DNA from 2 places in the Bradyrhizobium sp. HKCCYLS1011 genome. Region 2 is predicted to be linked to the other one. Evidence: riboswitches for the same ligand, from Rfam matches in the RefSeq annotation. Region 2 holds a riboswitch; the other holds the start of a gene.

Region 1 (15,294 bases), on a different contig from region 2:
CTCAACGGCTGCGGGCTCGGATGGCTCGACCGACTTCACAGGCAGGCGCGAGGTGATCTCGGCATCGCTGCCGCGAAGATCGAGATCGATCGAACGGCCGGTCCGGTCGTCGAAAATCAGGATCGGCGCGGGCGTCGCTCCAATGCGTTTGACGCTGAGGGCGACCTCGCCGAGCGGACCTGTGGCCAGGCGGCGGGGCCCTTGGAAGGCGGTAAAGGTCTCGTCCATTGGGTGCACCTCGTCTGAAGCACCGTGCTTCTAGATCGGCTAGGCATCTATTTACGCCCGGATAAAATATATGTCAATATTACCCGGGTGATTATTCGACAGAGGATCAGGACAAACCCGATCGTCGAATTGCGCTCCGCCTGCTACGGAGTTGCGACACACCTGAAGGCCGGGGGAATCACGATGCTCATCGTTCACCACCTCAACAATTCCCGTTCGCAGCGCGTGCTGTGGCTGCTCGAAGAGCTCGGCGTGCCCTACGAGATCATCCGCTACGAGCGCCAGCCCGACATGCGGGCACCGAAGGAGCTGCGCGCGATCCATCCCCTTGGGAAGTCGCCGGTCATTACGGACGGGGGCAATACAGTCGCGGAATCCGGCGCGATCATCGAATATCTGGTCGATACCTATGGCGATGGCCGCTTCAGTCCACCGCCGAAGACCCCGGAACGGCTGCGCTATAGCTACTGGATGCATTATGCCGAAGGCTCGGCCATGCCGCTGCTGCTGTTGAAGCTGCTGTTCAACGTGATGCCCAAGCGCGCCCCGGCGCTGCTGCGTCCGCTGGTGCGCAAGGTGGCGAACCAGGCGCTGACAACGCTGGTCAATCCGCAACTCAAGCAGCACATGGCATTCTGGGAAAGCGAGCTGCAGAAGAGCGAGTGGTTCGCCGGCAACGAGTTCACGGCCGCCGACATCCAGATGAGCTTTCCGCTGCAGGCTGCCGCGGCCCGCGGTGGCCTCGAGCAGGGACATCCACGGGCAATGGATTTTCTCACCCGCATCGAGGCGCGCCCGGCCTACCAGCGAGCGCTGGAGAAGGGCGGCCCTTATACGGTGGGCAGGTAGCTCCGCGGCGCTGGGGTGTAAGCCGGCCCGCGGGGCGTCATCGCTACCGGCCGGCAGCGGTTGCGCCGCGGCTCCGGGGATCCGGCGCACCTATCAGCCCGTCGGCCGTCACCAGGATCGAGTTGGCGGAGGTATAGCCGAGCCCCTCCACGACCCGGTGACCTTTCGCCTTCAGTTCCGCCACCACGTCGGCAGGGAAGCCGTACTCCATGCGCACCTCGTCCGGCATCCATTGGTGATGCAAGCGCGGCGCGGCAACAGCAGCGGCGACATCCATGTGATAGTCGAGCACGTCGACAATCACCTGCAGCACGGTCGTGATGATGCGGCTGCCGCCGGGCGAGCCCGTCACCAGCACGGGCTTGCCGTCCTTCAGCACGATGGTCGGCGACATCGATGACAGCGGCCGTTTGCCCGGCCCCGGCAGATTAGCCTCAAACCCCACCAGGCCGAACGCATTGGAAGCGCCGGGCGCTGCGGTGAAATCGTCAAGTTCGTTGTTGAGCAGCACGCCCGTGCCGTCCGCCACGAGGCCGACGCCGTAGGGGAAGTTCAGCGTGTAGGTGTTGCTGACCGCATTGCCGTCATTGTCGACCACCGAGAAATGCGTGGTGTTGCTGCCTTCGCGGAGCGGCGTGACCTTGAGGGCGTCGGCCGGCGTCGCACGATCAGGATCGATGCTGGCGCGCAGCTTCGCGGCATAGTCCTTCGACAGCATCACTGGGACCGGCGCATTGATGAAAGCGGGATCGCCGAGATAGCGGGCGCGATCGGCATAGGCCCGTTTCATCGCCTCGATCAGAACATGCAGGGAGGCCGCCGAACCCTGTTTCAATTGATCGAGCTGAAAACCTTCGAGGATGTTGAGGGTCTCGATCAGGACCGTGCCGCCGGAGGACGACAGCGGCATTGAGGCGATGTCGTAGCCGCGATAGGTCCCTCGGACAGGTTTGCGGATCAGCGGCTGGTAGGATTTCAGATCGTCGGCCGTCATGATGCCGCCGGCGTCCTGCACCCCTTTCGCCAGTTTCTCGGCAACCGTTCCTTCGTAGAAACCACGCGGTCCCTGTTCGGCAAGCGCCGTCAACGTTGCAGCCAGATCGGTCTGGACGAGCTTTTGGCCTTCGTGCAGAGGCGCGCCATCGGCCGTCGCAAAGATCTTGGCCGACGCCGGCCATTTCCGGAGCCGCAAATAATATGTCGGCAGCGTATCTGCGACGTGATCCTCGATCGTGATGCCCTCGCGCGCGAGCACGATGGCAGGATGGACGAGCTGCGCCAGCGTGAATTTGCCCGAGCCATATTTGTCCAACGCAAGCGCCAGGCCCGCGACGGTTCCGGGCACACCGATCGACATCGCTGAATCGCGCGACTTTGCATTGTCAGGCTTGCCGTCAGCGCCGAGGAACATCTCGCGCGTGGCGCTGCCCGGCGCGGTTTCGCGATAGTCGATCGCGATGTCTTCGCCGCGGTCCTTCAGATGGATGACCATGAAACCGCCGCCGCCGATATTGCCAGCAACGGGATAGGTCACCGCCAGCGCGAATCCGGTCGCCACCGCCGCATCGACGGCATTGCCGCCAAGCGCAAGCACGCCCTGGCCGACCCGAGCTGCGATCTTTTCCTGCGCCACCACCATGCCGTGCGCAGGCGGTTCTGCTGGGGCGGTCGCGCCCGGCAGCAGCGGCGCAGGCAGGCTGTAATCCCGAGCATCCAGCGCTGCCGCGGGCACTATCCCCGCGAGGAGCAGGCCGATGCCCGCAAGGACTGTTCGTCGATTGATTGTGAAAGGAATCATCAAAATTCCGCCGCGGCTGACATCCAGTGAACGCCGCGAATGCTATAGGCCCTGAGACCGGGCGCAAAACGCGAGGTCGTGATCGTGAAGGACATTTTGGAATGGCTGTGACCACGATTTCGTCAGGCGAGGATACCGTGCGGCGCGCCTATCCGCCGCGCACCGCCGTCATCAGCTGGATCTTCTTCGATTGGGCCGCACAGCCCTATTTCACACTGATCACAACCTTCGTCTTTGCGCCTTATTTCGCCGCCCATGTCGCACCCAATGCCGCAAGCGGGCAGGCAATGTGGGGCTTTGCCACCGCCGCCGCCGGCATCGTCATCGCAATTCTGTCACCCGTGCTCGGCGCCATCGCCGACGCCACCGGCCGGCGCAAGCCGTGGATCGCGGCCTTTGGCGCCATGCTCGTGGTCGGCTCCGCCCTGATGTGGATCGGCCGGCCGCACGCGCCGGAGCTGATCACGCCGCTCCTGGTCGCTTATGTGATCGCAACGATCGGCGTCGAATTCGCGACCGTGTTCAACAATGCGATGATGCCGACCTTGGTGCCCCCAGAGCGGATCGGACGCCTTTCGGGCACCGGCTGGGCCACCGGCTATATCGGCGGAATCTTTTCCCTCATCCTCGTGCTCGGGTTTCTCGCCGCCAATCCCGACAGCGGCCGGACCCTGTTCGGCTTCACGCCGCTGTTCGGCCTCGATCCGGTCAGCCATCAGGGTGATCGCATCTCGGGCCCCCTCACCGGCATCTGGTTCATCGTCTTCGTGCTGCCGATGTTCCTGTTCACGCCGGATTATCCCGCGCGCCACCGGCTCGGTGCAGCGCTGCGCGAGGGGCTGGCCGAGCTGCGGGAAACGCTGGGTTCGCTGCCGAAGCAGCGTCCGCTCGCGCTGTTCCTGATCGCGAACATGATCTACACCGACGGCCTGGTATCGCTGTTCGCCTTCGGCGGGATCTACGCCGCCGGCACCTTTGGCTGGAACACGATCCAGATCGGCACCTTCGGTATCATCCTGGCGATTGCAGGCACGTTCGGCGGCTGGATGGGCGGCAAGCTCGACGATGCGTTCGGCCCGAAGAGCGTCATCATGGGCAGCATGACGTTGCTGCTCGCGGCCATCGTCGCCATCCTCTCGGTCAGCAAGGATTCGATCTTGTTCATCCCGGTTGCGCCACCCGAGCCGGGCGGCGCGCTGTTCGCATCCGCGCCCGAGCGCGCCTATCTCCTTTTGGGCTGCGTGATCGGCGCCTGCGGGGCGCCGCTGCAGGCGGCGTCGCGTTCGCTTCTGATCCGGATGGCGCCGAAGGAGCGCATCGCGCAATATTTCGGACTGTTCGCACTGACGGGAAAGGTGACGTCGTTCATCGGCCCGCTGCTGATCGGCATCGTGACCGCGGCGACCGCCAGCCAAAAGGCGGGCATGGCGGTCCTGGTGATGTTCTTCGCGATCGGATTGGTGCTGCTGGCGCGGGTGAACCCCGCCGGTCATGCCCGGGCTTGACCCGCCTGCGGGGCCGAAGCCCCTTCGGCGCGGCGGAGGCTCGGGCGTGCATCCCACTTGGCAAGGACTTGATCCGAGACGATGGATTGCCGGGTCAACCCCGGCAAATGACGACGGCTCAATGCCGGAAATGCCTGACGCCGCTGAACACCATTGCGATGCCGTGCTCGTCGGCCGCCTTGATCACCTCGTCGTCCCGCATCGAGCCGCCAGGCTGGATCACGGCGGTCGCACCGGCCTCGATACAGGCGAGCATGCCGTCGGCAAACGGGAAGAAGGCGTCTGAGGCCACGACCGAGCCCTTGGTCAAGGGCTCTGCAAGCTTCAGCTCGCTGGCTGCATCGAGCGCCTTGCGCGCGGCAATGCGCGCGGAGTCGACCCGGCTCATCTGACCTGCGCCGATGCCGACCGTGGCGGAGTCCTTGGCGTAGACGATGGTGTTGGACTTCACGTGCTTGGCGACGCGGAAGGCGAAGCACAGGTCGCGCATTTCAGGCTCGGTCGGCGCGCGCTTGGTGACGACCTTCAGCTGCATATCGTCGACCACGGCATTGTCGCGGCTCTGGACCAGAAGGCCGCCAGCGACCGTCTTCGCGGTCAGTCCAGGCGCGCGCGGATCCGGCAGGCCGCCGGCCAACAGCAATCGCAGATTTTTCCGACCGGCGATGATCGCAATGGCCTCCTCAGTGGCGTCGGGCGCGATGATGACCTCGGTGAAGATGCCGGTGATGGCCCCGGCCGTCTCCGCATCCAGCTTCCGGTTCAGCGCGATGATGCCGCCATAAGCCGAGGTGGAATCGCAGGCCAAAGCCTTTTGATAGGCGCTAACAAGGTCGGAGCCCTCGGCGACACCACACGGATTGGCGTGCTTGACGATGACACAGGCCGCCGTGCGCGCCGGATCGAACTCCGCGATGCATTCATAGGCGGCGTCGGTGTCGTTGATGTTATTGTAGGACAGCTCCTTGCCCTGGAGTTGTCGCGCAGTGGCGACACCGGGTCGGCGGCCGGGCAGAGCGTAGAAGGCGGCGTTTTGATGCGGGTTCTCGCCATAGCGAAGCGCCTGGATCAGCCGCCCGCCAAAGGCTCGATAATCCGGCGCGTCGTTTTGAATCGTAGCGTTGAACCAGTTGGAAATCGCGGCGTCATAGGCGGCCGTCCGCGCATAAGCCTTCGCCGCCAGCTTCCGCCGTAACAGCAGCGTGGTCTGGCCGTCATGCCTGGCGAGATCATCGAGTACCGCCTGATAATCGTTCACATCGACAACGACAGTGACATCGTCGTGGTTCTTGGCCGCTGCGCGGATCATCGCGGGACCGCCAATGTCGATGTTCTCGATGCAGTCGGTGAAGTCGGCGCCCTTCTCGACCGTGGCCTCGAACGGATAGAGATTGACGACCAGAAGATCGATCGGCGCGATGTCGTGCGTCTTCATCGCATGCGCGTGTTCGACATTGTCGCGGATGGCAAGCAGGCCGCCATGCACTTTCGGGTGCAGGGTCTTGACCCGTCCATCCATCATCTCGGGGAAGCCGGTGAGGTCGGAGACGTCGGTCACCTTCAGGCCGGCTGCGGCAATCGCCTTGGCGGTGCCGCCGGTCGAGACCAGCTCGATGCCACGGACGGCAAGCGAGCGGGCAAAATCGACGAGGCCGGACTTGTCGGAAACGGAAATCAGTGCACGGTTAACGCGACGAAGCTGGTTGGTCATGGGCAGAGTCCTCTATTCAGAGAAACTGATCAGGGGGAAGCTGATGCCCAGGCGCACGGCAAACACTCCCGCGCTCCCTGATGGTGCTCCATCCAAAGTCGCCAGTCGCGCGAGAAGCGGCTGATTAGCAGCTTTTGGCCCCGTCGACAACAAGAGGACTCGCCACCCTCAGAGACGACAGACGGCTACAGCGGCAATTCTGGTTCGCGCCGGGCGTTCCGCCGCGCATTGGTCTCGGCCGGCGACGCGGATGAGCGCACGAAGCTCCAGCGGATCGATGCGGCCTGGCGCGCGTCCTGCCGAATCACGATCTGCGTGGTCCGGCGTGGGCCGTCATTGCCGGCCAGGAACACGCTGTCTTCGAGATCAATACGGTCGTCGACGGTCTCGAAGGTCCAGACCTCGCGGTTGGGCAGCACCAGCATCGCACCGCGGCCGTCGCTGAGCCGGCTTGCCTTGACGGCGGGATGCAGGTGGAAACGCAGCGCATAGTCGGAGCCGTTGCCGCGCAGGCGCGCGCCCTGTGCCGGCGTCATCGTATCCTCGCCATCAAGCCGCGATCCGTCGTTGGCAACGACCAGGACGCGGCGATGGACCATTCCGAACTTTGCGGCGTAACCGTTGTGCGAGGTCGACAGCACGGTGCCGTCGGCAACGATTTCGCGAAAATTTTCCACCCGGGTCGGCCCCGATACGATCGGCGCGCCGTGCAGGAGCCGCTTCACCGCCGACATCTCGACGAACTGACAGGATGAGGTGTTGTGATAGGTCAGCGTCGAATGCGCGACAGTGCTGCGGGCAAAGGCCCGCCAGTTGTCGCGACCGTTGGAGGGCATGCCGCAATTGATGACGATGCGACAGATGCCGGACGACAATTCGAAAGCGAGGCAGCCGGCATGGGCATCCTGGCTGAGATGCGGTGGCGGCGGCGGCCCGGTGTCGACGATCACCGTCATGGCGCCCGCATCCAGTCGCTGGAAGCCGGAATGCGGCATGCTTGCCATCGGCGTGCCATGGGTGTCGTCATAGGCCAGGAGCGTTGCCAGCAGATCGGACGGCGTTCCTCCCATGCCGTTGAACAAGGCCATGTTGCCGTCGCCATGGCGAAAGAAGCGCAGCATCGGCATCATGCGGTCGATCGCATTCAAGAGCGCCGGCGGCGGCGCGATGTTGCGGGCGGCAAAGGTCTGCCGCAGCGGCAAGAGATCGATCAAAAGCTCGATCAGCGCGCCGGGGTTGCGCGAGACGTGACCGCCATCGGGCAGTATCTGCCGCTGCAACTCGTCCGACAGTTTGCGACTGGCCGTGCGGATATGCTTGGCTTGATTGGCGAGGCACAAGGCCGCGTAACACAGCGCGATCAGCACCTGCAGCCGCGGCGCCCCGTCCGGGATGTCGATCATCGCATAGCGAAGATAGCGGATCTCGCGGGTCAGGCCCCGCAGGTAGCGGCGATAGAACTTGCCGTCGGAATCGGCGAGCACCAGCGGCGCCTGCGACAGCAGCGAAATCACCCGGCGCGCCTGCACGTCGGCGCGGCGGCTGACCGGGTGCCGGCCGATCTGGTTGGTGATCCAGTCGTCCACCAAGGCGCGGGCATTGGCGCGCGTCAGCGCGGTGTCGGCGGCCCGCAAGTGCCGCAGCCAGCCGAACCCGAGCAGCGCCACTTCCCAATCTTCCGACGGGGGCTCCAGGTCGAAGATCGAGCGGCCGTGGCAGGTGACGATCTTGCCTGCGAATACGAAACGGCCGGCATAGATCTCGGCGGCGCGCGTCGCGTCGGCCGTGCGGAGATCATGCGGCGCGATGATGAGCCGGTCGGCGCGGCCCGGCCACAACCCAGACAGAGACACCGTCAGGCCGCTGACATGCGCCATCAGGCTGCGCGCGAAGCGGCCCAATACCAGCGTCGATATACGTCTCGTCTGAGCGGCGGACACGCCTTGCCTTGAGGTGATGGGAATTCGTCAGCGCAGTCTTACTAAAGCGGAAATGTGGCTGATGCACCATTTTAGGCTCCATCGAAAGCCATGGGTCAGCGCAAAATCTGGTGCAAAATCAGGAATTAACCAATAACCCGATCCTAGCACCCTCACATTGATACCGCCAGTTTGCCGCACGCCTTATTTTACCGCATCGATTAGCTCCGGCGCTGCAGCCGCGCCGCGTAGAAGCCGTCCAGCCCGCCGAGTCGGGGATCCTGATGCGGCAGATGGCAGGGCAAGGTGCGCAGGTCGCCGGCCGGCGTCACGATCTCGCTCAATCCCGCCACCTCACCCGGCATCACCGGAATGCGGCGAAGCTCATCCTCGCTGGCGAGGACACTCTCGATGATCTGCTCGCCTTCTTCCGGCTCCAGCGAACAGGTACAATAGACCAGCGTCCCGCCCGGCTTCAGCAGGCTCACAGCCTTCTGCACCAGGCGTTTCTGCAGGCTGGACAGTGCGGCGATCTCCGCCTCCTGGCGGAGCCAGCCCACATCCGGATGCCGCCGGATCGTGCCGGTGGACGTACAGGGCGCATCGACCAGGATTGCATCGAAGCTGCCATTCGCAGGCTGCCACTCCGCCGCATCGGCGACGACCGGTTCGATCTCGAGCTGCAGCCTGGTCATGTTGTCCTTGAGGCGCGCCATGCGGCCAGCGGACCTGTCGACCGCCGTCACCCTGGCGCCCGCATGCGCGAGCTGAGCGGTCTTGCCGCCCGGCGCGGCGCAGAGGTCGGCGACGCTCTTGCCGGCAACATCGCTAAACAGGCGAGCGGGCAAGGCTGCCGCAGCGTCCTGCACCCACCACTGACCCTCGGCAAAGCCCGGCAGCACCGTCACCGAACCGTGCAGCAGCGTTCTGACCGTCGCGGTCGGCAGCACCTCGCCATGTAGCCGCGCTGCCCATTGTTCCGGTTCCGATTTGACGGTGAGGTCAAGCGAGGGCTCGTGGCCGAGCGCGACCGCAATGTCCTTTGCTGTGGCCTCGCCATAATGGGCGATCCAGCGCTTCAATAGCCAAGGCGCAACGTCGAGCGCCTGGCCTTTCACCTCCTCGACGATGCCTGCGCCTTCGCGGGCACATCGCCGCAACACCGCGTTCACAAGGCCCGCATATTTCGCCGCGCGTCGGTCGGCCTGGACCAGCCGGACGGAGAGATCGACCGCCGCATGATCCGGCACGTCCATCCAAAGAATCTGGGCGGCCCCGATCAGCAACGCGCTCTGCGCCCGCGGCGCATCTGTCGGGATCCCGCGATCCAGCAGACGCGACAGCAAATGGCCAAGCGTGCCCAGCCGGCGCAAGGTGGTGGCCACCAGCCGCCGCATCAACGCGCGATCCCGGTCGGCGAGCTGCTTCAAACCCGGATGCGCGCCGGCTCCGTCCAGCTGGTCATCCAGCGTGCGATGTTTATGTAAAACCCCGTCGACGACATCTGCTGCGATTCGCCGTGCGGCCAGGCCCGGCACTTCGGTTGGGGTCGCAAATCGCGGTGGAGGCATGCTGGCGCGTCACTCGCAGAAGAAGAAGGCAGTTCCGCGACGATCCGGCGCATGCCATGAGAGCTCGGCACCTCTGCCACGGGAATGTGCCAGATATAAGAATCGGCTCCGCATTTTTTAGCCCTGTCGGAGACAATCCGGGCACACGATATGATGAGAGCTGAGCGAATGGTGGAATGGTGTGATGAGCGATGATCTCTCGAAACTGGGGCCGCCGGCCGGCGAGCCTCCGCAGAAGCCGCTGACGCCTGCCGCCCAACGCGCCCTTGCCGAGGCCGAGGAGCGGCGACGGCTGGCCGCCGAGCATGCCAAGGCGATGCCCAGGGAACTGCAAGGTCCCAAGGGGCCGGAGCCGACCCGCTACGGTGATTGGGAGCGCAAAGGGATCGCGTCCGATTTTTGATCCCGGTGCGAGAGCACCTTGTTCCGGCGTCCGGTCAGCGCGTGACCACGACCGTCGCTCCGATCGAGACGCGATCGTAGAGATCGGTGATGTCGGGGTTCAGCATCCGGATGCAACCATAGGACACGAAGCCGCCGACCGAGTTCGGCACGTTGGTACCGTGGATCGCATATTCGCCGCCGGCCAAGGTCATGGCCGCGACGCCCATCGGATTCTGCGGCGAGCCGCCGGGAATCACGTCGGGAATGTTCGGCTTGTCGCGCTTGACTTCAGCAGGCGGCGCCCAGGCGGGATAGCGATATTTGCCGTCGATCGTCGTGGTGCCCGCCCATTGCTTGCCGGCCTTGCCAACACCGACCGGGTAACGCATCGCGTGCTCGCCGTCGAGAACCAGATAGAGATGGCGTTCGTGGGTCCTGATCACGATGGTGCCCGGCGAATATTGGCCGCTCATCCCGACCAGCTCCGGCCGCGCCTCGGCTGCAGCCGTCATTGCAAGTCCTGCCCCGATGGTGACGGCCAGCGTCACCGCAATCCGCTCCAACATCGACTCGCCCCTCTTGCCTCGGTAGCGCCCTCCCACAGGTTGGAAAACTCCTGCGCAAAGTAAATGACTTGAAAACAACACTCGCGCGGAAATTGCCGCGCGAGGCCACACTCGTTAAGGAGCCGCTCGGGCCTTAAGCCTGCTTCTCCTTGCGGTTCTGCCGGTGCGCGACCAGGTCGTCGACCACGGCGGGATCGGCCAGGGTCGAGGTATCCCCGAGCGCACCCGGTTCGTCCTCGGCGATCTTGCGCAGGATGCGGCGCATGATCTTGCCGGAGCGCGTCTTCGGCAGGCTGGGGGCGAACTGGATCTGGTCCGGCGAGGCGATCGGCCCGATCTCCTTGCGCACCCAGGCGACCAGTTCCTTGCGCAACTCCTCGCTCGGCTGCTCGCCGGCCATCAGGGTCACATAGGCGTAGATGCCCTGGCCCTTGATGTCATGGGGATAGCCGACCACGGCGGCCTCCGACACCTTGGCGTGCGCCACCAGCGCGCTCTCGACCTCGGCAGTGCCCATGCGATGGCCGGAGACGTTGATGACATCGTCGACGCGGCCGGTGATCCAGTAATAGCCATCGGCATCGCGCCGGCAGCCGTCGCCGGTGAAGTACTTGCCCTTGTAGGTCGAGAAATAGGTCATCTCGAAGCGGGCGTGGTCGCCATAGACGGTGCGCATCTGGCCCGGCCAGGAGCGGGTCAGACAGAGATTGCCGGTCGCCTCGCCTTCGAGTGTCTTGCCATCGGCATCGACGATCTCCGGCACCACGCCGAAGAACGGCAAGGTCGCCGAGCCCGGCTTCAATTTGATCGCGCCCGGCAGCGGCGTGATCAGGATGCCGCCGGTCTCGGTCTGCCACCAGGTATCGACGATCGGGCAGCGGTCGTCGCCGACCACGCGGTGATACCACTCCCAAGCCTCCGGATTGATCGGCTCGCCAACCGAGCCGAGCAGCCGCAACGAGGCGCGCGAGGTCTTCTTCACCGGCTCGTCGCCGCCCTGCATCAGCGCGCGGATCGCGGTCGGCGCGGTGTAGAAGATGTTGACCTTGTGCTTGTCGATGACATTCCAGAACCGCGAATTGTCGGGATAGTTCGGCACGCCCTCGAACATCAGCGTGGTGGCGCCATTCGCCAGCGGTCCATAGAGAATGTAGCTGTGGCCGGTGACCCAGCCGACGTCGGCCGTGCACCAATAGACGTCACCATCGTGATAATCGAAGACGTATTGATGCGTCATCGAGGCGTAGACCAGATAGCCGCCGGTGGTGTGCAGCACGCCCTTCGGCTGGCCGGTCGAGCCTGACGTATAGAGAATGAACAGCGGGTCCTCGGCATGCATGTGCTCGCACTTGCACTCCGTGGTCACCACCTTTGCGGCCTCGTGGTACCAGAAGTCGCGGCTCGGCTTCATCTCGACATTGCCGCCGGTCCGCTTGACCACGATCACCCAGTCGACACCCTCGACCTTGTTCAGGGCGGCGTCGACGTTGGCCTTCAGCGGCACCTTCCTGCCGCCGCGCAGGCCTTCGTCGGCGGTGATGACGACCTTGGACTGGCAGTCCTGGATACGCTGGGCGAGTGAGTCCGGGGAGAAACCCGCGAACACCACCGAATGGATCGCGCCGATACGGGCGCAGGCCAGCATCGCATAGGCGGCTTCCGGGATCATCGGCAGATAGATCGTGACCCGGTCGCCCTTGCCGACATTGCGGTTGCGCAGGATGTTGGCCATCTTGCAGACTTCGTCGTGCAGCTCGCGATAGGTAATGTGCCGGCTCTGCGAGGGATCGTCGCCCTCCCAGATGATTGCGGTCTGGTCGCCGCGAGTGGCGAGATGCCGATCGATGCAGTTGTAGGCGGCGTTCAGCACGCCATCCTCGAACCATTTGATGGAGATGTGGCCGGGCGCGAACGAGCAATTCTCGATCTTGTGCGGCGGCTTGTACCAGTCGACGCGCCTGGCCTGCTCGGCCCAGAACCCGTTCGGATCGGAGACAGAGCGGGCGTACATCTCGCGGTATTTCGCCTCGTCGACCAAGGCGCGTTTCGCCCACTCGGCAGGCACGTCGTAGATCTTCTCGGACATTTCATCCTCCACACATGCGGCTTGCAGATCGGCGCTGCGCAAGCCGTCGTTGTTCCCACTATGCGTCCGCGTAACCGCGCCCGACAAGCAAAGACAAGTAGAACCTTCGGCGGGGCCGTCGGCCATGCGCCTGATCAAAGAATTGTGCGCGGAGGTTGCGGGCGAGTTGGGCGGATCTGAGGTTCGCGGCCCGCGGCCGCCCCCGACGCTTGCCACTGAATTCGTCAAGGTTACCCCGAATGGCAGCCATGAACGGTAAATTTGAACCGTTCTGCCTAAATTTCTGGACTCGCTATCCGTGCAAGAACCTCCTAGATCGCAAATTGGGTGTGGATAACCCGACCGGAACAAAACCGGCGGCAGGGGCATTAAGCGGATAAAGAGGCGAACAAGGCGTCTAAGGCGATGATGGATCAGCAGAATTTGGATGGGCTCCGGTCCCGTGCCGCCGATCCTGATGTCGCGCTTGCCAAGGCCCTCGGCCAATGGCCGCCGAAGCCGCCGCGCCGCAAACTGACCCTGAAGGATCTTTCCAAGGCCAACGCCGCGGAGAACGCCAAAACTTCGGTCGAGGAGCTGGCCAAACAGCTTGGCCTGAACCTCGGCGACCAGAACGAGCTGACCATCCGCCGGGTCAAGCGCGGCAAGGGATACAGCTTCGTCCGCGCCAACGGCTCGACGGTCCGCGACTCCAGCACCATCCGTCGCCTGCACGCGATGGCGATGCCGCCGGCCTATCGCGACGTCCGCTATTCGCCCGATCCCAACTCGCATCTGCAGGCGGTGGGCATCGATGCCGCCGGCCGGCTGCAATACCGCTACCATGCCGATTGGACCAAGGTGCGCGAGCACCGCAAGGCGCATCGGCTGGCCAAGCTGGTCGGCGCGCTGCCAAAGATCCGCCGCGCCGTGACCAAGCATCTCGCCGGCGACGAGCCGACCCGGGAGTTCGCGCTGGCGTCCGTGATCGAGCTGATCGCGCGCACCGCCATCCGTCCGGGCAATGAATCCTACGCGAAGCTGAACGGCACGCGGGGCGCCACCACGCTGCTCAAGTCCAACGTCATCCTGGAAGAGGGTGGCTTCGTGCTGACCTTCAAGGCCAAGGGCGGCAAGGCCGTGCGCAAGGAATGCGACGCGGCGAAGCTGGTGCGCGCGGTTCGCACGCTGCGCCAGCTGCCGGGCCGGCGCATGTTCCAGTATCGCGACGCCCAAGGCATCGTGCGCGCGGTTTCGACCACCCAAGTCAATGCGTTCCTGCGCGAGATCGCCGGCATCAAGATCTCGCTGAAGGATTTTCGCACGCTGATGGCCTCGGCGGTCGCGCTCGAGACCTTGTCGCGGATCACGCCCGCCTCGAGTGCCCGCGGCCGCAAGAAGCAGGTGCTGGAAGCCGTGCGCGCCGCGGCCGACGAGCTCGCCAACACGCCCGCGATCTGCCGCAAGAGCTATGTGCACGACACCATCGTCACCGCCTTCGAGGACGGCATCCTTGAGCGCTTCGCCGCGACGTTGAAAGGCCAGCGCTCGCAGAGCCGGCGCGAGCAGCTGCTGGCGCAGGTGGTGGTGGCGGCCGCGGCGTAATCGGCCGTCAGGATCGCAACGCATCCGCCGCAAGCTTGGTGGCGTCCCCGCGCAGGCAGGGACCTTTCTTTTTGCTGCAGCTTTGCCGCAAGTCGTGAGAGCCGATCGCTCGTCAAATCTCCGGCGTCGTCCCCGCGAACGCGGGGACCCATACCGCGTGATTTCCGAAATAGGCTTGCCGCGAGTACAGCGCACACAACTGAGTTCTGTGGTTATGGGTCCGGGGTCGCGCTTCGCTTGCCCGGGACGACACCTGTGAGTGGCTTGCGCAACGTTGCATCCCATAAGTAGCTCGAACGCGTACAATCTCGTTCTCGCGGTACGAGCTGCACCCGAGTTGTTCAAGAATTTCACCCTCCCGAAATACAGAGGGCGCAGGGAAGGCCGGGAGCTTGCCGCCCCCATGGCCCGCCTGCGGAAAAAATGCAGGCGGCAGGTACCACAGGTTTGGCCAAGACATCCCGGCCTTCCCTGCGCGATGGTCTTAACGGCTGCTTCGCGTTCTCCCCGGTGCGCCGGGCTTTCTGGCCACCGTTACTCGCGCGACGCGTGAACGTCGTCGCAAGCGTAATCCTAGCGTCGGAGGATCAGGACCGCGCGACTTGACCGTGCGTGACTACGCCGTTCGTCCGCGAACTAACAGCTCGCTGCGACGCGCTCACGCCCACCGCATCTCACCGCCTACGTCCGTGACGACCGCGATACGCCCCTCATGTGGCGGCGAGACGGGCCGAATGATCGTTGTGATTTGCCCGACATGGCAAGGCCGCACGCCTGCGGCAAACTAACACGACGGGCAATCTGCGCATGACGTGTATGCGAGCCGCAAATATCTCCGTCATCATTCCGGAGCATCGCAAAGCGATGAGCCCGGAATCCATAGCCACAGGCCGGAGTTTGTTGCCCTAACGTCTGCTATCCAGCCGTATCACATCGGCCTGTGGCTATGGATCCCGGGTTCGTGCTTCGCACGCCCCGGGATGACAACGGAGAGAACTACGAGCAGTCCGCCCAGATGCTCAACGGGCACTGCGGATCGACGAGTCAACTAGCCTCAGAACGACGTGCCGCCGCCGAACCGGAACTCCTGCAC
Region 2 (15,294 bases):
TCCAGATGCCGGTGATGGACGGCATTGCGCTGGCGCTGTCGGCGGCACGCGATTTCCCGCATTTGACCATTCTGCTGATGACCGGCTTTGCCCATCAGCGCGAACGTGCCTCCAATCTGAGCGCGATCGCGCATGACGTGATCACCAAGCCGTTCTCGGTCGCCGACATCCGCACGGCTGTCGCAGACGCGCTGGCATCGAAGCGGGCGCAGTAGTCTGGTCTCCTCCATCGCGTCTTGAGGCATTCCGATGCGTCAGTGCGAGGCGCGATGGCTTCAAAACAATCCACAACTGCTCGACCGACTCTGCGTTGCTTCGGCGCAAGCGCGCCTCGCAATGACGGAGACATGCATCCTCGATCTCGCGGAGCGATTTGCACCCGAGCTCTCCATCAGCTTCACCCTCGAAGGCAGAGGGCGCAGGGAATGCCGGGTGAAGGCCTCACCCATGGCCCGCCTGCATCAAAGAAAGCAGGCGGCAGTTACCACAGGTGCAGCCGATCATCCGGCATTCCCTGCGCGATGGTTTTAACGCTTATACGTGATCTCCCCGGGGACCGGCTCTCTTGCCCCCGTCACTTGCGCAATGCCCTCGCATCGCAAAGCGATGTCGAGAAGCATCGTCGCAAGCTTGACACCAGCACCGGGATGCCAGGACCACACGACTTCACGTCCGCAAGAGTATCGTTCGTCAGCACCTCCAAAGGACATGCTCCGACATCTCGCGGCCACCGCATCCCCGCCTCACGTGTCGTGACGATTGGCCGAAACGTCCCTCTGCTCGAGGCGGGATGGAGAGAGATAAGCACGATTTCTGAAAAAAAGAAATTGGAATATTTTTCACGACACGACTGGACAGGCCGAGCCGCTTTGAAAACGCTGGCAAACTGCGTGTTTGGGCGCAGGCGATCTGGCAGCGGTTTTTCCAGCTCGGCGCGATATCGAACCGGCGAGGCCGATCTGGCTGCCTTGCGGGATGCATTTTCATCAGCTTGTTCATAGGGACATTCGTGGGAACGACGGTCGGTATCAGCCTTTACCGCTGACACCAGATTCGGGTGGCGTACCGATCGCCGATGATTGATCTCAATCAAGATAACCTATCTGCCGCGGAGCTTTTATGTGCCGTTCCGACGAGGCTGAAATCTTGGGAACGGCATCGAGCGTCCCTCGATTTGCCTTTCCGGCTGAGCCGAGGTGCTTGGCCACGAACAACAGCCTTGCATGACGTCAATCATAGAGCAGATCAATTGATCCGGAGCGTGAACGAGATGCTGTTGTCCAAAGCGGACGAAGTTCAGATCACGAATGATCAATTCCGGGCCGCTATCGATAGTATGCCACAAGGGCTCTGCGTATTCGACTGCGAGCAACGAGTCGTCATATTCAATGAGCGGTTCCGCGAGATCTATGACTATCCAAAGGAACTCCTCAAGGTCGGGACTCCCGTCGTTTCTCTTATCGAGAATCTCGAAAGAAGAGGCATTGCGAGAGATATTACGGTGGACGAGCTCCGTAATCTCCCCGTCGGCCAGCGGCGCTACACCCTCGCAGATGTAAAGGGCCGACTCATCTCAATACAGCGTTTCAAGACGTTGGATGGCGGCTGGGTTTCTACTCACGAGGACGTCACCGAGAGGAAAGCGGCTGAGGAACAGCTTCGCCAGGCGCAAAAGATGGACGCAATGGGCCGCCTCACTGGCGGCATGGCCCACGATTTTAACAACATTCTCACGGTAATCCTCGGCAGCATAGAAGTCCTCGCACTGGGCGTGGCCGATCGCCCCGCGCTCGCCGCGATCGCGAAAATGATCGACGACGCGGCGACGCGAGGCGCAAATCTTACGCAGCAACTGCTCGCTTTCTCTCGCAACCAGCCGCTCGCACCGCGCGACGTCAACATCAACTTTTTGATCATCGAGACCGCGAAGCTATTGCGGCCGACGCTTGGTGAGCAGGTCGAGATCGAGCTGCATCTGGAACCAGACACCTGGCACGCAATGGTCGATCCCTCGCAGCTCTCGGCCGCGTTGCTCAACCTCGCGATCAACGCGCGCGATGCTATGCCGGATGGCGGCAAGCTAGTCTTCCAGACCAGCAACGTGATGCTGGACGAAGCTTACGCCGCGAGCAAATCCGAGGTGAAACCTGGATCGTATACTATGTTGGTGATCAGAGACACCGGCACTGGCATTCCCGCCAGCATTCGCCGGAGGATCTTCGAGCCGTTCTTCACGACCAAAGAAATTGGCCGGGGTACCGGCCTCGGCCTCAGCATGGTCTATGGCTTCGTCAAGCAATCGCACGGACACATCCAGGTCGATAGCGAGATCGGTCGCGGGACGACGATGAAGATCTATCTGCCCCGCAGCAATCAGCAAGAAGAGCTCGCGAGCGCCGACGCAAGGCCCTCGGCACTTCCGATCGGGAGCGAGACGATCCTCGTCGTTGAGGACGATGACCTCGTCCGCAACTACGTGCTCATGCAGTTGCAGAGCCTCGGGTATGCTACTTTGTCGGTGGGTGATGCGGCCAGCGCTCTCCACCTGGTTGAGAGGGGTGAGGAATTTGATCTCCTCTTCACAGATGTGATCATGCCCGGCGGGATGAACGGTCGGCAGCTTGCGGACGAAATCAAGAAGTTGAGACCCCACGTCAAGGTGCTCTACACCTCAGGCTACGATGAGAACGTGATCGTTCACAACGGTCGTCTTGATCCAGGCGTTGAGCTACTTCCGAAGCCCTATCGAAACACCGAATTGGCGAGAAAAATAAGAGAAGTACTTGAACGACCGGCGCAACCAGCATTCTTGAAACCGAGCTGAGAATGACAGAGAGGACGCCTCTGGGTTGAAAGCGCCCGTCTTCCATGATTGCTTACTTCCGGTCCAACCGCCAACAGCGGAGATCGCTGGAGCCGGCCGCAAAGTTCGAGATGGGCCAATAACGACAGTCGGTCTCCTTCAATTCGCCACGTGCGAGGTGCGATGCCGCCTCATCCAGGCATGCCTTCCTGGGCACGTGACAGCTCATAATTGGAGGGCGTAGTACCGTGAGTAGGTCTCGCCGCCTGGGTCCCAGGGGGCGGCAGGTTGGAAGCCCATGCTTTCGTACAGGCGATGCGAGACCGTCAGCGCGCTGTTGCTGGACAAGCGTATGCGATCATATCCGGCGCTGCGGGCAAAGCTGATGAGTCCATCTGCAATAGCCCGCGCGATCCCGCGGCCTCGGTAGATCGGCGCGACAAACATGCGAACCATTTCGCACTCTCGATCGTCGAGACGATTGATCGCACCGGTGCCGACGATTGCGGTTTCGGCCACCGCACACAAAAAGAGAGCCCGATCGACATACACGGCTTCTGCGTTGTCAACGTCCGACAGGCGAGAATAGATGAAGTCCCGCACAAAAGAGTCCGGGTGATCATGAAAATGCTCATGCCAAACCGCTTCGATCAGACGCCGAGCAGCCGGCGCGTCGTCAAGCCGGAATGGTCGAATTGCCCAATTTGGTTCGGGGCGTGTGAGGATCGCCATGGGCATCTCCTCCTTGATCAGTCCCTGACGTGGGCGCGAGATGCTGGGCAAGCTCAGACTCCGGCGATCTCGTCCTGACCCAGCACGAGGTCGGCACGCCGCAGGCTTACCTGGACGCCGACCTGTTCTATCGAATGGGCAATCGGTGGACTGGATTTCGCAACGGCGACCGTAATGCTGTCCATGATCGTGAAGCGCCGCAGCAGACCCAGGGCAATCGTCTCACCTAGAGCCTCCAGTGTCTGGAACTTGTCCGACGCCGCAATTCTCACTGCTTCATCGACGACGGCATCATATCTCACGGATGAGTCCAGATCATCACTGAGGTGGGTCCGGACCTCTCGCAGCGCGATTGTAATATCAAAACTGAATTTTTGTCCGAGCGTTCGCTCTTCCTCGAACAGGCCGTGATAGCCGTAAGTTTGAAGTCCGGTGATTTTGATCGACGTCAGCATGGGCAGCTCCAGAAGAAGCGCTTCAACAGGGGAATCCCCATTTGCCCAGGCGAACGGCAGTTATCCCGCGCTTCCCGATGGTGCTCCATCCGATGTCGCCAGTCACGCGAGGACACTACGTTAGCAGCGTTCCACGATGCCCACAATGAACATTGTCATGCCTGGTCGTTTGCCTGCGCTCCTGATCGAAGCGCTGGGCGTATTATCGGTCCAGGTCACTTTTGCTCACTGCTCAACTGACGGTGCAAGACGGATCACCATGGGGAGGCGCAGATGCAGATAGAGATAGAGAGAGCCGATCGCGCGGGCCGCGGAGACATTGATCTCGGGCCCTCCAATTCGATGGAGCACAGCCATGATGGCCGCGCCGTTCGGATTGGCGCCGAGCCCTTCGCTAAGAATCTGGATCAGACGAGAGCGCAGCCTGTTTGCAGACCGGTCCGTTCGATCCGGATCGAGGGCTACGCCTGGAGCAAGAAATGCTCAGCACATCTCCAAGCACTCCGACCTGAGGCGCGCGACGACCACATCGTCTCCCTCGTCTGCAGGCTCACCGCAATGAACTTGCCGATTCGACGCATTTCGACGTCTCCCATGCCGCGCGCGGTCGCCGCCGGTGTTCCGAGGCGAGTACCGCTTGACCTGAGCGGCGGGCGCGGGCTGCAGCGGTCTTTGGCGTAGTGCGGCTACATCGCACTGGTCCGCTATGGTTGGCGTCGCTCACTCGAGGTTTGATCTATGTCAAAGGGTTAGCGTCTCGGCTACCTAGCCTTCGACCGGCGGACAAGTATTTCGGTAGATCTGCGCGCGCGGATCGTTCCTTCTTTCCCTGCGAGCGGAGTAAGAAGATGCTGAAGCGCCTTCTGATTTCTCTGATCTGGCTGGCGTGCCTCCCGCCGCTCCATTCCGCGACCGCTGCGGAAGGCGTTAGCGCATCAGAAAAAATCCAAGAGGAAATCTGGGCGCTACCCTTTCCACTGCCCGTGCTTGCCTTCGTGGTAAGGCCAATTGGCGATGGCCCGTTTCCCCTCGTGATCATGAACCACGGAATCGCGCTGGGCGCCCAAGAACGAACAATGTTCCCGACGATCGAATACCGGGCCGCCGCACTGTGGTTCGCCAATCGGGGCTATTTCGTCATTTCCCCAGTAAGATACGGCGCGAGCAGCGTTGATGACAAGGATCAGGGGCTTTACGGCTCGGTGTTTGCGCATGTCGGCAGTTGCGATAACCCGAATTTTCGGGGGCCCGGCCTCGCCATCGCCACTCTGAATGAGTGGGTCATCGACTATATGAGTAAGAAGAAGATCATTGAGCCCGGCAAGGTCGTCGTCGTGGGGCAGTCGGGCGGCGGATGGGGATCGATTGCCCTTGCGAGCCGGAACCCATCGTCGGTTCAGGCCATCGTCACCTTCGCGGCTGGACGCGGAGGGAGGGTAGACGGCAAGCCCAACAACAATTGCGCTCCCGATAAGCTCGTCGCCGCTGCGGGCGAATTCGGTCGGACTGCGCGAGTGCCGATGCTGTGGATATACGCGGAGAACGACACCTATTTTGGGCCTGAGCTGACGAAGCGGATGAATGACGCCTTCATCGCAGCGGGAGGGAATGCGGAATATCGCCAGTTCCCGCCGTTCGGAAGCGACGGCCATTTTATGATCGATTCACCTGACGCCGTGCCGATCTGGTCTCCACTGGTAAGCCAGTTTCTCGAAAAGCATTCAGCAAATGGCAACGGCCAACCACAAGCGGATACAAAGGCTTCTGCTGAGGTGAAGTTTGAAGCCAAGCCTCCGCAAGTGCACCTCCCGGAAAAGATCCAATACTCGGACTGGCAAAAGCTTTGCTTTGACTCGTCCGATGGAACAACGATCTGTCGGACCACATCTACCGGAACCGACGACCTTGATCAGGTGGTGGCGCGTGTCGATCTGATTCAGCGCGCCGACGGTCCAGCCCGCCTGCAATTGTTCGTGCCACAAGGAGCTAACCTGCAGCGTGGAGTCAATTTAACGGTGGACCAGGGACCGCCAACCCAAATCCCGTTCACCTGGTGCCTCACCAACATCTGCATCGCAGCGGCCCCGGTGGATGCGCATCTGATAGCGGAAATGGAGTCCGGCAAGAATTTGAAGCTCGAACTGACCAATTTCAACTCTTCATCGGTTGCGTTGACACTATCGCTGGATCAATTTGCTGCTGTGCGCAGGGGAGCAGCAGCTCAAACCTTTGAATTCGGCTTGGATGAGGAATGAAAAGCCTTATTCGGCTTCGCTAACGTGGCTCGGCTACCCCGACAGCGTGAGGATGGTTCTGCGTTAACTGTCGACATAGACCGCCAGTTCATCAGGCGTCCCCGTCGGAAAGGCGTCCTTCAGAAAGTCCAGGAAGGCGGAGACGCGCGCGCTCAAGAGCCGCAGCGACGGATACAGAGTCCAGAGCGCGATCTCCGGCCCGTCGACATCGCCCAAATGCACCAGCGTGCCGGCAGCGAGATCGTGGCTGACGAGTGAGATTGGCAGTCGCCCGGCGCCGACGCCGGCTGCCTGGCCCGTCCAGCCCTGTACTGTCGAGTTGCATTGAATCGGAGCCTGCGACGGGATTGACCGCTCTTGACCTTGGCCTCCGCGGTGCGGTGGCCAGATTATTCCTGTTGGTTTGCGTCGTGCTTCTGCGGTACTGATCCTTCCTCTGATTGTTCGCACCCGCATTCATTCTTAGCGTCTCTCTTGATAGCAAGGGGACGCCGATTGGCCAATAGAAGCGGAGCTCGACGCGCGATGAGAGACTTCCTCGAAGCGATCAAACTGTTGCTGCTCGATCTGGCTTCTACCCTTTTCTTTCTCGTTGTGTTTCTCCTGACCCACAACACGATCCTCTCCGTCAGCCTAGGCTTTGCGCTCGGCATCACCCAGATCGCAATTCAATTCCTCCGGCGAAAGACGATCGACATCATGGAGTGGCTGAGCCTGTCTCTGGTCATCGCCGCAGGCACCGCGACGCTCCTGACCGACGACCCCCGCTTCGTGCTGTTCAAGCCAAGCGTGATCTATCTGATCGTCGGCGTGGCCATGCTCAAGCCGGGTTGGATGATTCGCTATCTGCCGGCCATTGCAAGTGCTGTCGCCTCTGACGTCGCCGTCGTCGTTGGCTTCGTCTGGGCCGGCCTGATGTTCGTGTCGGCAGCAGTGAATGCCTTCGGGGCGATGGCCTGGAGCCTGCCGACTTGGGCTATGATCATGCCGATCTTCGGGATCGTCAGCAAACTGGCAGTCTTCGTTGCTGGATTTCTAGCAATACGGTTCACAGTCGTCCGCCGCATAAAGGCGATGCCCGCCCCTGAACGCGAAGCTCTCCTGATCTCGACGGGACGACAGAGCCAGCTGCCCTCGGTGCCGGTCGCAAGCTCCAGCAGGCGTATGTCATAGCCGATCTCGCTTTTTCAATATCAACCGCACTTCCAGAGCGTCGGCGGGGACGGCTTCCGCTTCGGGTCAGAGACCCGCGCGAGATCGAGGCTCAGGAAAATACATGCGCTAGACTTGCACCTCTGCTTTCGTATCGGGGCCGTTTCGGCCCAGGCGCGGCTCAGTCCCCCCTAATAGCCGCTGAATATTGGCACGATGGCGAACAATCACGTAGATGCCGCCTGCGATCACCAGCAACCGATAGGGCAACGGCTGCTCGAAACCGCAGACGAGAACGATGGCTGTCAACGCCGCGAGGATCGAGGCGAGGGAAACGATCCGACCAATCGCCAGTACGATGCCAAAGACCGCTGCAGCACCCAATCCCACTGGCCACGACATCGCCAGCAACACGCCCAGCCCGGTCGCGGCGGATTTGCCGCCCGTGAAATTCAACCAAATCGAGCGGCCATGCCCAAACAACACGGCAATTCCGGCCAAGCAGACAGCCCATGGCACCCAGATTTGCAAATCAAACGCCGTCGGCGGCGTCGGAGCTAACTCGGTATAGAGCCAAGGACAGAACGACCGGACAACGATGATGGCAGCTACGCCTTTCAGCACATCGATGATGAGCACCACCAACGCAGGCCATTTGCCAAGGGTCCGCAATACATTTGTTGCCCCGGTGGATCTGGAGCCATGCTCTCGAATATCAATGCCCCTGAGGAGTTTCCCCGCCAGATAGCCTGTCGGCGTAGATCCGAAAAGATAGGCGATCACCAATCCAACCGCGCTCGCTGTCAAGAAGGCCATGTCTTTTCCATTTCGATGCTAACGGTGTTTCATCGCCGATTTTGTTTGGGCCGATGGCCGATCGGACGCTCTCATCCCCCGACATAGGCCGCGAGTTCGTCAGGCGTCCCCATCGGAAAGGCGTCCTTGAGGAAGTCCAGGAAGGCGGAGACACGCGCGCTCAGCAATCGCCGCGACGGATAGAGCGTCCAGAGCGCGATCTCTGGCCCGTCGACATCACCCAAATGCAGGAGCCTGCCGGCAGCGAGATCGTGGCTGACGAGGGATATCGGCAGTCGCCCGGCGCCGACGCCGGCGCGAACCGCGTCGCGGACCATGAGGAGCGACGACAGGCGAAGCACTGGATCAATCGCGATGCGCGACTTCCCTGACGGCGTCGTGACATTCCAGGCTGCAGCCTGGTCGGCGGCCCCGCGCACGACGGCGGGTATGGCGGAATTGTCCGCCGGTCGAATGCGGCCTGATGGAATAAGCCCTGGTCTAACAAGACTCGGACTCGCCACCGCGACCAGGCGGTCGCGCAAGAAGATGCGTCCGACCAGCGTGTCGTCCGGATCGGGATTGACCCGGATCACCAGGTCATACCCCTCCTCCACCATGTCGACGGTGCGGTCTTCCGTCGTGACCTCAAGCCGGACTTGCGGATATTTCACCGCGAACGCGGCTGCCAGCTTCCCCATGGCGGTCTGCGAAAACAACAGCGGCGCGCTGATCCGCAACCGTCCTCGCGGCTTGTCCCCGCCGGAGGCGATCGCAGCCGCCGTCTCGTCGAGTTCGGCGAGCAATGCCCCCGTGCGCTCGAACAGCACCCGCCCCTCCTGGGTGAGCTTCAATGCGCGCCCGCCACGCTCGAACAGCCGCAGATCGAGGCTGGTCTCCAGCTCCGCGACCCGTCGGGAGAGGGTCGCTTTCGGCCGCCCGGACGCGCGCGCAGCCCGGCCGAATCCTTCGTGCCGGGCGACCAGGTTGAAATCAGCGAGGGCCAGCAAATCCATCTGTTCCACCAGTGAGACGGTCTGTCCAAATATACCGTCTATCGGATCAAATGTGGATCGCTAATTTCCGGGGTGTCTTCTCACCAAACCCGGAGTGACCCCCATGACCATCCTCGTTACCGGCGCAACCGGCACCGTCGGCCGCCAAGTCGTCGAGCAGCTCGCCAAGCGCGGCGCCGATGTGCGCGCCCTCGTCCGCGATCCCGCCAAGGCCCATTTCCCGGCTGGCGTCACCGTCGTGCAGGGCGACCTGCTCGATGTCGACTCGCTGCGCGGCGCGTTTTTCGGCGTTTCCACCTTGTTCCTGCTCAACGCCGTGGTTGCAGATGAATTCACGCAAGGACTGATCGCACTCAACGTGGCGCGACAGGCCGGCATCGAGCGGATCGTCTATCTCTCGGTGATCCACAGCGACCTCTACGTGAACGTGCCGCACTTCGCGGGCAAGTTCGGCGTCGAGCGGATGATCGAGCAGATGGGCTTCAACGCCACCATCCTGCGGCCCGCGTATTTCATGAGCAACGACCTTGCGATCAAGGACGTCGTGTTCAACTACAGCGTCTACCCGATGCCGATCGGCGCCAAGGGCCTCGCCATGATCGACGCCCGCGACATCGGCGAGATCGCGGCGATCGAGCTCATTCGCCGCGAGCAGGCTTCCGGCCCGCTGCCGCTCGAGCGGATCAATCTGGTCGGTCCGGATACGCTGCGAGGTGCTGATGTCGCGGCCATCTGGTCCGAGGTGCTGGGCCGCGGAATCGCCTATGGCGGCGACGACACCGCCGCGTTCGAGCAGAATCTGCGGACGTTCATGCCGAGCTGGATGGCCTTCGACATGCGGCTGATGAGCGAGCGTTTCCTCACCGAGGGAATGATCCCAGACCGCGGCGACCTCGAGCGCCTCACCGCGCTGCTGGGCCGCCCGCACCGCTCCTATCGCGACTTCGCCGCCGAAATCGCGGCCTCGGCCTGACGGCACGGGCCAACCTCAACCACGACAACAAGGAATTCCATCATGATCTATTCCACCGCCACCATTCCGGTGAATCCGGAAGGCGCAACGCCGCTGAGCCGAGCCCAAGTATGGCAAGGCCTGGTCCTCAAGGCCCGCGACGCCCGGCTGTTTCTTCCGCCCGGCCTGTGCACCCGCTGCGAGGTCGTCGAGGACAGCGCATCTCATATCGTGCGCGACGCGACGATCGGAGGCACCGACCTGCGCGAGATCATCAGCTTCGAGCCCGAGCGCAAGGTGACCTTCTTCCAGGCCACCGGCCCGCGCGAAGGCGCCATCATCAACGAGCTGTTCGAGGACGAAGCCGGCGCGCTGCAATTGCGGTTCTATTGCTATCTCGGCCTGCGCGGCAAGGAGCCGAACGGCCCCGAAGAGCGGGCCGAGCAGGCGCAGTTCGACGGCGACAAGGGCTACAAGAGCGCGCTGCTGTCGACGCTGAAGCGGACCCGCGAGCTGCTCGCGGAAGGCAAGCTCTAACCCCACCAGACATTCAACGAACGGGACGGCCTCGCAGGAGGCGTCCCGCTTTCAAAAGGAGACAATCATGAGCGACTCGCAAACCGACACCATCCGGACTGCCCAACCGAAAATCCTGGTCCTTGGAGCGACCGGCGGCACCGGCCGACTGATCGTCGCCCAGGCGCTCGCACGCGGCTACGAGGTCACCGTGCTGGTGCGCTCGCCTAAGAAGGCGAGCGGCCTGAAAGGCGCCAAGCTTGTCGTCGGCGACGCCCGCGACGAACGCGCGTTGCGTGAGGCCCTGAAAGGACAGGATGCCGTCATCAGCGCGTTGGGCACGCCGGCAAGCCCATTCCGCGAGGTCACGGCTCTCTCGCAGATGACGCGAACGCTCGTCAATGCCATGAAGGCCGAGCATGTCTCGCGCCTTGTCAGCATCACCGGCATTGGCGCAGGTGACAGCGTCGGGCACGGTGGCTTCCTGTTCGACAACGTGATCTTCCCGCTGCTCCTGCGCAACGTCTACGCCGACAAGAACCGGCAGGAAGCGATTGTCGGAGACAGCGGCCTCGACTGGGTGCTCGTTCGCCCCTCGGTTCTGAACGACAAACCCGGCGGCCATACGGTCCGCGCGCTGACCGATCTGTCCGGCTTCCATGGCGGAACGATCTCGCGGGCGGACGTCGCCACCTTCGTCTTGGACCAGGTGCGTGACGATACCTGGCTGAAGCGTTCGCCCCTGATCACATGGTGAACGCTGGAGCCGCACCGGCGGCGGTCCCAACATTTAGGGGCCAACGCTCCCGCCAACCGCCGCCGGAGACTTGCATCGCGAGCCTCCGCGGCGGTATGGAGGTCCCAGCGGTCACGGATGATTGAGCCGGATCAACGACTCGGTGCCGCAATTGATGTGATAGTTGGCTGGTTGCGGCCCGCCGGGCCCGAAACATGGCAGGTCCCTGAACTCCGATGCGGCTCGTCCGTACCATTCTGGCGTTTGCGATTGCCGCCTCACTGGCGTTGCTGCCCGTGGGAGCGTCGGCGACCGCTGCTGCTATGGGATCAGCCGGTATGGGAGCAGCGATGGGGTCAGGCGATCCGCAGCCCGGCATGCACATGCAGATGGGCGCCTCCGGCGACATGTCGATGGAGGATTGCTGTCCGGATGACATGACGGGCGCACCGGCGCCGACCGCCCCCCATAAATGCGACATGGGTTTCTGCTGCATCGGCGGAGCCCTGGCGCTCGGCGAACTTCGCATGGTCGTGTTCGAGTTCAGGTCGGCCGGGGCCACCTCGGTCGCAATCCCGGCGGACCAGATCGTCCCCACCTCAGGCAGCAGCCCTCCCTTCCGTCCTCCTCGCGTCTGATCTCGCGCAACCGAACGCGTGCAGCACCGGCTGCTCGCGCGAATCGCGACTGCCGTGCGCTCACTCGGAGCCACGGCCGAGACAGACCTATGAGGACGAAACCATGATTGCCAAATTCAGCAGCGCGGCGCTGGCCGCCACCCTTGCGCTCGCCGCTTCCTCTGCCTTCGCAGGCGCGGCCGACTACACGTTCGAGCCGGTCACTCCGGAGATGAAGAAGGGCGACGACGTCACGCTCGCCATTCGTTTGACCAACAAGCAGACCGGCAAGCCGGTGCCGGATGCGGTGATCTTCAAGACCCGCATCGACATGGCCCCCGACGGGATGGCCGAGATGGAATCGCCGGTCACGCCGCTCCCGCCCCAGGGGCCGGGCGTCTACGCCTTCAAGACCGATCTGCCGATGGCGGGCCGCTATCAGGTCACGCTGTCCGCGAAGGTGCAGGGCGAACCCGAGAGCGTCACCGGCAAGGTGATCGTCAAGGCAACCAAGTGACCGCTCACAAGTGAGCTCTTGCAAGTGAGCCTTCGGGCGCCGCGCGAGCGGGCGCCCGGTCTCTCTCCTCCTGACAGATGCGCGCGCTCCGGAGTGCGCAGGAACACGCCATGAAAACGCTGCGCGTATTGACGACACTTGCGCTGGGCGGCGGCCTCGCTGCAGGCGCCTACTGGTCCTTGGATGGCGGGCGCTGGCCTGTTCACGCCGAGACGACCCCGGCTGCGGCCACGGCAGACCGAGCTCCGCTCTACTATCGCGATCCGAGCGGCGCGCCGTTCTGGTCCGCCGGCCCCAAGAAAGACGACCGCGGACGCGACTACTTGCCAGTCTACGACGACGACCAGGCCGCCTCCGAGCCGGTCAAACCGACGCAGCAGGCGGATTCGTCGCGCAAGATCCTCTACTACCGGAATCCGATGGGACTGCCGGACACCTCACCGGTCCCGAAGAAGGACCCGATGGGGATGAACTACGTCCCGGTCTATGAAGGTGACGACGTTGATGACGGCACCGTCAAGCTGTCACCGGGCAAGATGCAGCGGAGCGGCGTGACCTCCGAGCCTGCCGGGCGGCGCCCGATCCGGGTGATCGTGAAGGCACCCGGCACGATCCAGCTCGACGAACGTCTGATCTCGGTGATCGCAATGCGTTCCGAGAGCTTCGTTCAGTCCGTGGCCGACGTCACGACTGGCACGCGCGTGAAGGCCGGCCAGCCATTGATGCAGATCTACAGTTCTGCCATCGCGGCCGCCGCTGCGGAATATCTCTCCACCATCAGTTCGAAGATCATCGGCAGCGTCGAGGCCTACGGACGCGGCTCGCGCCAGCGCCTGGTCAATCTCGACGTTCCGGAGCCGATCATCACCGAGATGGAAAAATCCCATATCGCGCCGGTCACCGTGCAATGGACGGCGCCGCGCGACGGCATCGTCCTCGAGCGCAATGCTATCCCGGGCATGCGGGCCAATCCCGGCGACGTCCTGTTCCGGATCGCCGATATCTCGACGGTGTGGGCCGTCGTCGATGTCGCCGAACGCGATCTCGGCACCATCGCGGTCGGGCAGTCCGTCACGATCCACGCCCGCAGCTTCGCCGGCCGGAGCTTTTCCGGAAAGATCGCCGTGATTTATCCCCAGGTGAACCGCGACACGCGCACCGCGCGTATCAGGATCGAGCTTGCCAATCCGGATACGGCGCTGCTCCCGGACATGTATGTCGATGCCGAGATCGACACGGCAGATCCTTCGCCGGTCCTGGCGGTGCCGGAGAGTTCGGTGCTCGATACCGGCGGCCACCAGGCCGTTCTCGTCGACAAGGGGAACGGGCGCTACGAGCCGCGCGACGTCAAGCTCGGACGACGTGGCGGCGGCTACATCGAGGTGCGCGACGGCCTTGCCGATGGCGAGGCGGTGGTGACGTCGGCGAACTTCCTGATCGATGCCGAAAGCAATCTGAAGGCGGCGCTCAAGGGATTTGCCGAGGCCTCGCAGCCGGACCAATCAGCCCACGCAGGGATGGGAGAACACCAATGATCGCCCGCATCATCGCATGGTCGGCGCGCAACCTGCTGCTGGTGCTGTTCGGCACCGGTTTCGCGGCTGCGGCCGGATTCTACGCCCTCGTCCACCTTCCGCTCGACGCGATCCCGGATCTCTCCGACACCCAGGTGATCGTCTACACCGAATATCCAGGCCAAGCGCCGCAGGTGATCGAGGATCAGGTCACCTATCCCCTGACGACGGCGATGCTGACGGTGCCAAGATCCAAGGTGGTGCGCGGCTTCTCGTTCTTCGGCGTGTCGTTCGTCTATGTGATCTTTGAGGACGGCACCGACATCTACTGGGCGCGCTCGCGCGTGATGGAGTTCTTGAACAGCGCCGCCTCCCGTCTCCCGGCCGGCGTCACGCCCACGATCGGCCCCGACGCCACCGGCGTCGGCTGGGTCTACCAATATGCCGTGATGTCCAAGGAGCTGAACCTCGCCGACACCAGGACGATCCAGGACTGGAATCTGAAATTCGCGCTGGCCAAGGCCGAAGGCGTCGCCGAGGCCGCGAGCATCGGCGGCTTCGTCAAGCAATACAACGTCGTCCTCGATCCGCAGCGGATGCGCGACCGCGGCATCAGCATGCAGAAGATCCGGGATGCGATCCGCGCCAGCAACGCCGATGTCGGCGGCCGCACGGTCGAGCTCTCCGAGTTCGAATACGTGATTCGCGGCAAGGGCTATTTGAAGAGCATCAACGATCTCGGCGACATCGTCCTGAAGGCTTCCGGCGGCACGCCGGTGCTGCTGCGCGACGTCGCCCGGGTCGAGCTCGGTCCCGACGAACGCCGCGGCATTGCAGAGCTGAATGGCGAAGGCGAGGTCGCGAGCGGAATCGTGCTGCAACGGTTCGGCGTCAACGCGCTCGACGTGATCGAGAACGTCAAGAAGCGCTTCAAGGACATCGCAAGCAGCCTGCCGAAGTCGGTGGAGATCGTCCCGGTCTACGACCGGTCGAACCTGATCTACGCCGCGATCGACACGCTCAAGCACACGCTCGTCGAGGAGAGCATCGTCGTCGCGCTGGTCTGCGTCGTGTTCCTGCTGCACGTTCGCAGCGCGCTGGTCGCGATCCTGATGCTCCCCGTGGGCGTGCTGATGGCGTTCGGCGCCATGAAGCTGTTGGGCCTCGGCTCCAACATCATGAGCCTCGGGGGAATCGCGATCGCGATCGGCGCCATGGTGGACGCCGCCATCGT

The links. Region 2 has a riboswitch for ZMP and ZTP ahead of folB (dihydroneopterin aldolase). Riboswitches for the same ligand answer to the same signal wherever they lie in the genome.
Region 1: linked by a shared signal. The riboswitch ahead of purH (bifunctional phosphoribosylaminoimidazolecarboxamide formyltransferase/IMP cyclohydrolase) and the one ahead of folB (dihydroneopterin aldolase) in region 2 are both predicted to bind ZMP and ZTP.

The regions. Positions count from the first base shown of each region.
Region 1 covers NZ_JBNPTT010000003.1:418,912-434,205, reverse strand. The annotation lists gene ACQR1W_RS10895 (DUF2239 family protein) at 1-228, opposite strand, end outside; gene ACQR1W_RS10890 (glutathione S-transferase family protein) at 412-1,077, shown strand; gene ggt (gamma-glutamyltransferase) at 1,121-2,875, opposite strand; gene ACQR1W_RS10880 (MFS transporter) at 2,977-4,380, shown strand; gene purH (bifunctional phosphoribosylaminoimidazolecarboxamide formyltransferase/IMP cyclohydrolase) at 4,499-6,091, opposite strand; ZMP/ZTP riboswitch at 6,130-6,210, opposite strand; gene ACQR1W_RS10870 (heparinase II/III family protein) at 6,277-7,968, opposite strand; gene ACQR1W_RS10865 (RsmB/NOP family class I SAM-dependent RNA methyltransferase) at 8,232-9,581, opposite strand; gene ACQR1W_RS10860 (DUF1674 domain-containing protein) at 9,766-9,984, shown strand; gene ACQR1W_RS10855 (L,D-transpeptidase) at 10,019-10,531, opposite strand; gene acs (acetate--CoA ligase) at 10,665-12,617, opposite strand; gene ACQR1W_RS10845 (DNA topoisomerase IB) at 13,023-14,201, shown strand; gene bamA (outer membrane protein assembly factor BamA) at 15,256-15,294, opposite strand, start outside.
Region 2 covers NZ_JBNPTT010000002.1:701,296-716,589, reverse strand. The annotation lists gene ACQR1W_RS07850 (response regulator) at 1-215, shown strand, start outside; gene ACQR1W_RS07845 (hypothetical protein) at 575-1,093, opposite strand; gene ACQR1W_RS07840 (PAS-domain containing protein) at 1,076-2,824, shown strand; gene ACQR1W_RS07835 (GNAT family N-acetyltransferase) at 3,029-3,535, opposite strand; gene folB (dihydroneopterin aldolase) at 3,589-3,990, opposite strand; ZMP/ZTP riboswitch at 4,027-4,106, opposite strand; gene ACQR1W_RS07825 (hypothetical protein) at 4,216-4,347, opposite strand; gene ACQR1W_RS07820 (invasion associated locus B family protein) at 4,839-6,245, shown strand; partial or broken gene ACQR1W_RS07815 (LysR substrate-binding domain-containing protein) at 6,309-6,608, opposite strand; gene ACQR1W_RS07810 (septation protein IspZ) at 6,771-7,418, shown strand; gene plsY (glycerol-3-phosphate 1-O-acyltransferase PlsY) at 7,527-8,213, opposite strand; gene ACQR1W_RS07800 (LysR family transcriptional regulator) at 8,285-9,208, opposite strand; gene ACQR1W_RS07795 (NmrA/HSCARG family protein) at 9,312-10,181, shown strand; gene ACQR1W_RS07790 (SRPBCC family protein) at 10,224-10,697, shown strand; gene ACQR1W_RS07785 (NAD(P)-dependent oxidoreductase) at 10,765-11,433, shown strand; gene ACQR1W_RS07780 (hypothetical protein) at 11,649-12,050, shown strand; gene ACQR1W_RS07775 (FixH family protein) at 12,154-12,546, shown strand; gene ACQR1W_RS07770 (efflux RND transporter periplasmic adaptor subunit) at 12,657-14,081, shown strand; gene ACQR1W_RS07765 (efflux RND transporter permease subunit) at 14,078-15,294, shown strand, end outside.